DNA from 2 places in the Pararhizobium capsulatum DSM 1112 genome. Region 1 is predicted to be linked to the other one. Evidence: predicted binding sites of a transcription regulator. Region 1 holds the regulator's gene; the other holds the start of a gene.
The links. The regulator LexA, encoded in region 1, represses DNA repair genes until DNA is damaged. The targets are predictions, from matches to a motif close to TGTTCNNNNTGTGTTCNG.
Positions count from the first base shown of each region.

Region 1 (3,409 bases):
GCGCTTCGTTGCTCGGCGAGGTAGTCGTGGCCTAGCTGTTGGAGACGCCAGTTTCCGCGGGTGTCATCGGAGTGGTCTGCTGGGTCCGGGTTGAAGCGTCATTATCGGTGCTCTCACCGAACAGTTCCGCACCCGCCCACGCGACAATAGCCAAAAGCAACCCGCAGATCAGTACGATAAAAACAGGTTTTCCCAGTCCGCCCTGCCGCGCCTCGTTTGTGGTCGCCTTGACTGTTCTATCTTCGTCTACGCTCGAAACCCTGTCGCCCCGTTCATCCAAATGGGTCGCCATCGCTCAAACTCCTTCTCACGGTCGAACTGAGAGGGCAACGGGACAGACTGGCAAAGGTTCCTCCCAGGCGATGAACAACAGAAGTTGCGGAGGGGCCTGGCGTGCAGGAAAAGAGTTCGAACGAGTGCGGACTTGGTTTTGGAGTGCACGTTAAAAGCGGAGGGTGCATCCTCGAGTTTCAAAATTTACAGGCTATGCAAAGCCTCAAGCGCGACTGGGAGCGCAGACGGCAGAGGTTTTTCGCAACGAAAATATGTTGATGTTGAGCCACCCAGTACTTAACCGCAAAAATGCAGCCGTAAGCACTTGTTTTCGTGGCGGGAAAAATTTGGAGGCCTCGCCCGGAATTGAACCGGGGTACAAGGATTTGCAGTCCTCTGCGTCACCACTCCGCCACGAGGCCTCTCAGGTCCGATCACTCGGGCCGTTGCGAGCGTTTAGAATCATCCTAGACAAATCGCAAGGGGAATATCCGCGAATGCTGTGATTTTTCCCGTCTTTGATTGAGGCGCGAACGCCGGAGCGCCTCAATGATACTTGCGAATGAGGCCGACGAGCTTGCCCTGGATTTTCACCCGGTCCGGGCCGAAGATCCTCGTTTCATAAGCCGGATTTGCGGCCTCCAGGGCGATAGAAGCACCCTTGCGACGAAAGCGCTTCAGCGTCGCCTCTTCATCATCGACGAGGGCCACAACGATCTCACCGGGGCTGGCGGTGTTAGCGTTGCGGATGATGACGGTATCGCCGTCGAGGATACCTGCTTCGATCATCGAATCGCCGCGCACTTCCAGAGCGTAATGCTCGCCGGCACCGATCATTTCGAATGGTACGGAGATATCATGCGTGTTGTTCTGGATAGCGGAGATCGGGACACCCGCCGCGATTCGTCCCATCACAGGCACATTGACGGAGTTGGTTTCCGGCGGGCGAGCTTTGGCGGGGGGCGGCGCTACATCCCGGCTCCCCTGGATGACGCTGGGAGAAAAGCCGCGCTTGGGCTGAAGACTTGGCGAATAGGCCTCCGGCAGCTTGATCACTTCGAGCGCACGCGCCCTGTTCGGAAGCCGGCGAATGAACCCACGTTCTTCCAAGGCTGTGATCAAACGGTGGATGCCCGATTTGGACGCAAGATCCAGGGCATCCTTCATTTCGTCGAAGGACGGCGGCACGCCGGATTCCTTCATGCGCTCATGAATGAAAAGCAGCAGTTCCTGTTGCTTGCGGGTCAGCATGACATTTCACTCCGGAATTGCGAAACAAATCAAGAACAGACACTATATGTTCCATTTGTGTTCCGCAAGTGCTTAAAACCACGTGAATTCCGGAAAGGCACATGAAAAAAATGCGGCGTTGTCGCTGCTGTCCGTTTGGCCGCTCAATGATAATAGTAGCAGGCGCAATCGGCCTTGCAGTCGTCGCTGTCGCTCCAGACGCGAACAGCAAGCTTTCGAGCAGCACCTGCTTCGTCAAGGCGCACGCCAAGAAGCGTTGTCGCTGCCAGCTTCGGGCTAATCGCGTTCACTTCCACGGCAGAGCCGACCTGATGAACGCCCTGCTTTGGCGTCCATGTGAAGAACTGAAGGCTGTAATGCATAGCGATCCTCCGTAACAACTGCATTGCCGCGGGTTCATGATTGGATTCTACCACGATTTTCGACACGCGTCACCGTTTTGCAACTCTACCCGAACGAGTTGATTGTTCAATTCTGGAAGCAGTGTTCACTGGTTTCGATCTTTAAACGGTGAACGATAGGGGCGATATTCCCATCAAGAACGTCACAAAGCCCTTCGGGAGAACGACGATGAGAGAGCCCCTTTTTCGCTTCGGAGATTTTGCAATCTGGTCAGCCATCCTGGGCACCGTGGTTGGCTACCAGCTGTGGACCCACGCCGCGTCTGCGCCGCTCACCACTGCGCTCGTCATTGTCGGCGGTTAACGCCCTTCAAGACCAAATACATTCGGTCGGCGACGTCCGTCACCCGGTGATCGGTAGCCGGATACGAAACAAGCCGCCTGCACGAAAAGTGAAGGCGGCTTGCAAATAAAAAGCGTCAAGCGTTGACGGATCAGGCCTTGCCCGCGATCAGCATGAAGGCCGGAATGTCGTCACCAAAGCCAACGGGCGTCGGGCCATCGTCATGGTCGCGGCGGTAGCGGTTGCGACGGTCGCGGTTGTCATCATTGGCAGGATACGGCGCAGAAGCATTCCGATTGCCATTGCGCTGGCTATTCTGCGGCTTGGTTTCTGCCTTACGTTCTGTTCTCACGGGTTCCGCCTTTGTTGTCGTCACTGCTTCGCTTGCGATCGCAATATCGTCTGATTTGGTGTCCGATTTGTGACTGGACGCGCCTCTATCGGTGTCGTTCCGCCGGCCACGCTTGCCATCACGATCCCGACCACGATCCGATTTGCTGCGGTCGGACTTGCCGTTGTCGAAACTTTCCATCGGCGCCGGAAGGGCCGAAAGGTCGCCATTCAGCCATTCGATCTTCAGATCGATCAGCTTTTCGATGGCGTCGGTGAACTTGGTGTCCCGCTTGGTCACCAGCGTGAAGGCGGCGCCTGAGCGACCGGCACGACCGGTGCGACCGATTCGGTGCACATAGTCTTCCGCATGGATCGGCACATCGAAATTGAAGACGTGGCTGACATCGGGGATATCGAGGCCGCGAGCAGCAACGTCCGATGCGACCAGCAGCTTGATGCCGCCATCCTTGAAGTTTGCCAGCATCGTGGTGCGCGAGCGCTGATCCATGTCGCCATGCAACGCGCCGACCGAAAAGCCGTGACGTTCGAGAGAGCGGAAGAGATCGGCGACATCAACCTTGCGATTGCAGAAGATGATCGCGTTCTTCAGCTCCTGCTGTGCACCGATGAGGTCGCGCAGAACGGCGCGCTTCTCGTAGTCCTTCGCATGGGCCGCAACGAAACGCTGCGTCACGGTCTTGGCGGTGGAGGAGGGCGGCGCCACTTCGACCCGTTCCGGGTTCTGCAGGAACCGGTCGGCCAGCTTCTGGATTTCCGGAGGCATGGTGGCAGAGAAGAACAGCGTCTGGCGGGTGAACGGAATAAGCTTGGCGATGCGCTCGATATCGGGAATGAATCCCATATCCAG
Region 1 is NZ_JAUSVF010000001.1:2,637,504-2,640,912, reverse strand. Features, by position in the region: gene QO002_RS12895 (hypothetical protein) at 32-292, opposite strand; tRNA gene QO002_RS12890 (tRNA-Cys) at 622-695, opposite strand; gene lexA (transcriptional repressor LexA) at 820-1,524, opposite strand; gene QO002_RS12880 (hypothetical protein) at 1,668-1,886, opposite strand; gene QO002_RS12875 (hypothetical protein) at 2,095-2,229, shown strand; gene QO002_RS12870 (DEAD/DEAH box helicase) at 2,360-3,409, opposite strand, start outside.

Region 2 (3,409 bases), 540 kb from region 1:
TGTCAGCTCCTCCCAAAGCCTGTGTGCCGGTGTCTAAATGGCCGGCGAGACCGGCGCTGTGCCGGCCGTCTTGTTGAGTCTGTGCTCCCGCCAGATGATATAGAGGCCGGAGGTGATGATGATCGAGATGCCCAGCCATTTCAGCGCGTCCGGCAGGTCATTGAAGACCAGCCAGCCGAAGAGGGTTGCCGAGACGATCTCCAGATATTGCAACGGCGCCAGTACGGAGGCCGGCGCTGCGCGATAGGCATAGACACCCAATACGCCCGAGATCGTCGCTGCGACGCCGACACCCAGCACGTAGACAAGGGAAAGGGCATCCGGAACGACGGGGTCGAATACGTCTGAGCCTGTTCCTTCGCCGAAATAGAGCAGGGCGGCAGAGAACAGCGCGCCCCAAATGCCGGCATGAAACTGCATCGACCATGGGTCTTCACTCTGCGCCACAAGTCTTGTCACCAGCAGGAAGACGGCCAGCGTGAAGGCGGAGACGATCGGCAGCAGCGCGATCAGCCCGACTTCCTGCATGCTTGGCTGGACGACCAGCATGGCGCCGAAGAAGCCGACGCCGCAGGCGGTGTAGCGACGCCAGCCGATGGTTTCCTTCAAGAAAATGCTGCCGAGAATGGTCAGGATGATCGGTTCGACGAAGAAGATGGCGATGGCGTCCGCCACCTCCATGACTTTCAGTGTCGTGATGAACGACAGCATGGTTGCGACCAGAAGTACGCCGCGGAGCGCGTGAAGCGCCGTCTTCTTCCAGGTGAGGTCGAACAAGGCGCCGCGCAGGGCGACGACCGGCAGGATGAACAGCACCTGCAGGGTAAAACGGATCGCGGTGATCTGACCCGAGGGTATCGTTGCGATGGCGAGCTTGGAGAAGATGTCGATCAACGGGGCGATGAGCACCGCGATCGCCATCAAGGTCAGGCCGAACGAAACGTCGCTGTTATCGGCAGCGCTGCCGGATATAGGCTTCCCCATGATCCGCCTATGCCTTGCGCCGGGTATCGACAACGGCGGTGCTCCAGTTCGCAAAATCCCGCATCGGAACCTCGCGGCCGATCTCATTGAGGGTTTCGTGGCGCATTTCCGGATAAATGCGTGTCGTCACATTGGTAAGACCATAGCGCTTCATACGTTGCGCGAACCAGCTGGTTTCGCGCGCGCCGTTGGTTGCGGGGTCCTGGCCACCGCCGACGAGATGGATAGGGAGGGCGCTCGGCAGGCGCCGCAGGCGCTCGCTGCTGGCGCCGCCATAGGTCAACGCAAACAGGTCGATCCACAGGGAGACACTGGTGTCGAAGCCGCAGAGCGGATCGGCAATATAGGCGGCAACTTCCCGATCATCCCGCGATAGCCAGTCGGATTGGGTTTTGTGGTTGGGAATGGCCTTTGCCCAGGTGGAAAAGGTGAGGGGTGGCAGGATCGCGCTTGGCACGTCCGATCCCTTCAGCATCCGCTCGACCTTCAATATGAACTGGCCTGCGCGGCCGGCGAGGCCTGGGTTGAAGTTCGAATTCCAGACAGCCAGTCCGTCATAGAGTGTCGGATGCGTTTCGGCAGCATTGAGCGCGATAAGCCCGCCCATTGAGTGGCCGAAGAGAATCACCGGAAGACCCGGATGCAATGCCTTGGCCATCTCGGTTACCGCGCGGACATCTTCGACCACCTTTTCCGGGCCGCCGCTCCCGGCATAGCGACCAAAGGGCGCATCGGAAGATTGGGTCACGCCATGGCCGCGGTGATCGTGGGCGTAGACGTGGAAGCCTCGCTGGCTCATGAAATGCGCGAACCGGCCGTAGCGTGCGGAATGCTCTGCAAGGCCATGGCTGATCTGGAGGATGCTCATTTCCGGACCCACAGCGGGCTCGGATCGCCAGGCAAGCGTTGCGCCCGTCGGGCTTTGCAGCGCCTTCACCTCCTGAAACATCAAGCCCCCCGCATTCTTCCGGCTGCAATGCAATCGCGCCGGCAAATCTTGTCATCGATATCAAAGAGATTTGCCGGGCGAAAGCAATGCCCTGTTGTTGACTGTTGCGCATCACCTCAGAAAATTTGTGCGGTTATATCGATTCAGGGTTGTATTTTTCCCGCTTATGTTGGTTAATGATCACGTTTTGTTCATGTATGCGAGGGGAAGCGATGATGGTGGTTTTGAAGGTATTGGTGCGTCTTATGCCGGTTCTTGCCCTGTTTTTGGGCGCTTCGGCGGTATTGGCGGCGCAACCGGTGGAAAAAGAAAATTCTGCCGGCCGAACGAAGGTCGTCTTCGCGGTCAGCTGGCTGCCGGGATTTTGCGATACCCAGCCAGAGCGGCCCGAATGCAAGGGGCAGACGCCTGACCGCTTCGATGCCACGCATTTCACGCTTCACGGGCTCTGGCCGGTCGGAAAAACCTATTGCGGCGTCGATGCTGCCGTCAGGGCGCAGGATGGGAAGAAGAAATGGCTGGAGTTGCCGAAACTCGAGCTTGCGGAAAAGACGGCGGTTACGCTCGCGCGGGTAATGCCGGGTGTCCAGCCGGGTTTTGACAGGCATCAATGGGTTCGCAGCGGTCAATGCTATACCTCGACGGCCGAGGCCTATTTCGATGTGCAGCTGCGCTATCTTGAGGTCTTGAACAGCTCGGCTGTAGGGGTGCTTTTCAACGAGAAGCTGGGTGAGCGGATAACGGAGCAGGAGGTTCGACAGGCTGTCGACGTGGCTTTCGGGCCAGGGGCTGGAGCGCGTGTGCGCATGCAGTGTGCAAAGGCCGGAGAAACAACAGTGGTAACCGGCCTCACCTTCGGGCTTGGTGATGGCGAAAAACCCGTCGCGGTCGATGCGGCTGGCGGAACTGCGGTTACGAACGCTACCGACACGCGTGCGGAGCTGTCACGTCTGATCCTTGCGGCCGACGCTACCCATGGCAAATGCACGAGCGGCATCGTCTATCGTGCAGGTCGCCCGTAAAGCAGCGTTCTCTGCCGGTTTCGACATTGCTCCGCAGGGATAATTCGCCTACATAGCGGGCAAAATCCTATTCCGTCGGAGCAGCTTCATGGCACGTCAATTCATTTATCACATGTCCGGACTGAGCAAGTCCTACGGCGCGAAGAAGGTTCTCGATAATGTGAGCCTGTCCTTCTACCCGGACGCCAAGATCGGTATCCTCGGCCCGAACGGCGCCGGTAAGTCGACCGTGCTGCGCATCATGGCAGGCCTCGACAAGGAATATACCGGCGAAGCCTGGGTCGCCGAAGGCGCGACCGTCGGCTATCTGGCCCAGGAGCCACAGCTCGACCCGAACAAGACGGCGCTTGAAAACGTCATGGAAGGCGTTGCCGACAAGACGGCGATCCTCGAGCGCTACAACGAACTGATGATGAACTATTCCGACGAGACCGCCGAGGAAGGCGCCAGGCTA
Region 2 is NZ_JAUSVF010000001.1:3,174,000-3,177,408, reverse strand. Features, by position in the region: gene QO002_RS15435 (thiamine pyrophosphate-binding protein) at 1-1, opposite strand, end outside; gene QO002_RS15430 (DMT family transporter) at 34-984, opposite strand; gene QO002_RS15425 (alpha/beta fold hydrolase) at 992-1,933, opposite strand; gene QO002_RS15420 (ribonuclease T2 family protein) at 2,146-2,955, shown strand; gene ettA (energy-dependent translational throttle protein EttA) at 3,044-3,409, shown strand, end outside.
Region 2: a site for LexA is predicted at 2,111-2,128, ahead of QO002_RS15420 (ribonuclease T2 family protein). Genes of this name have one in related genera too.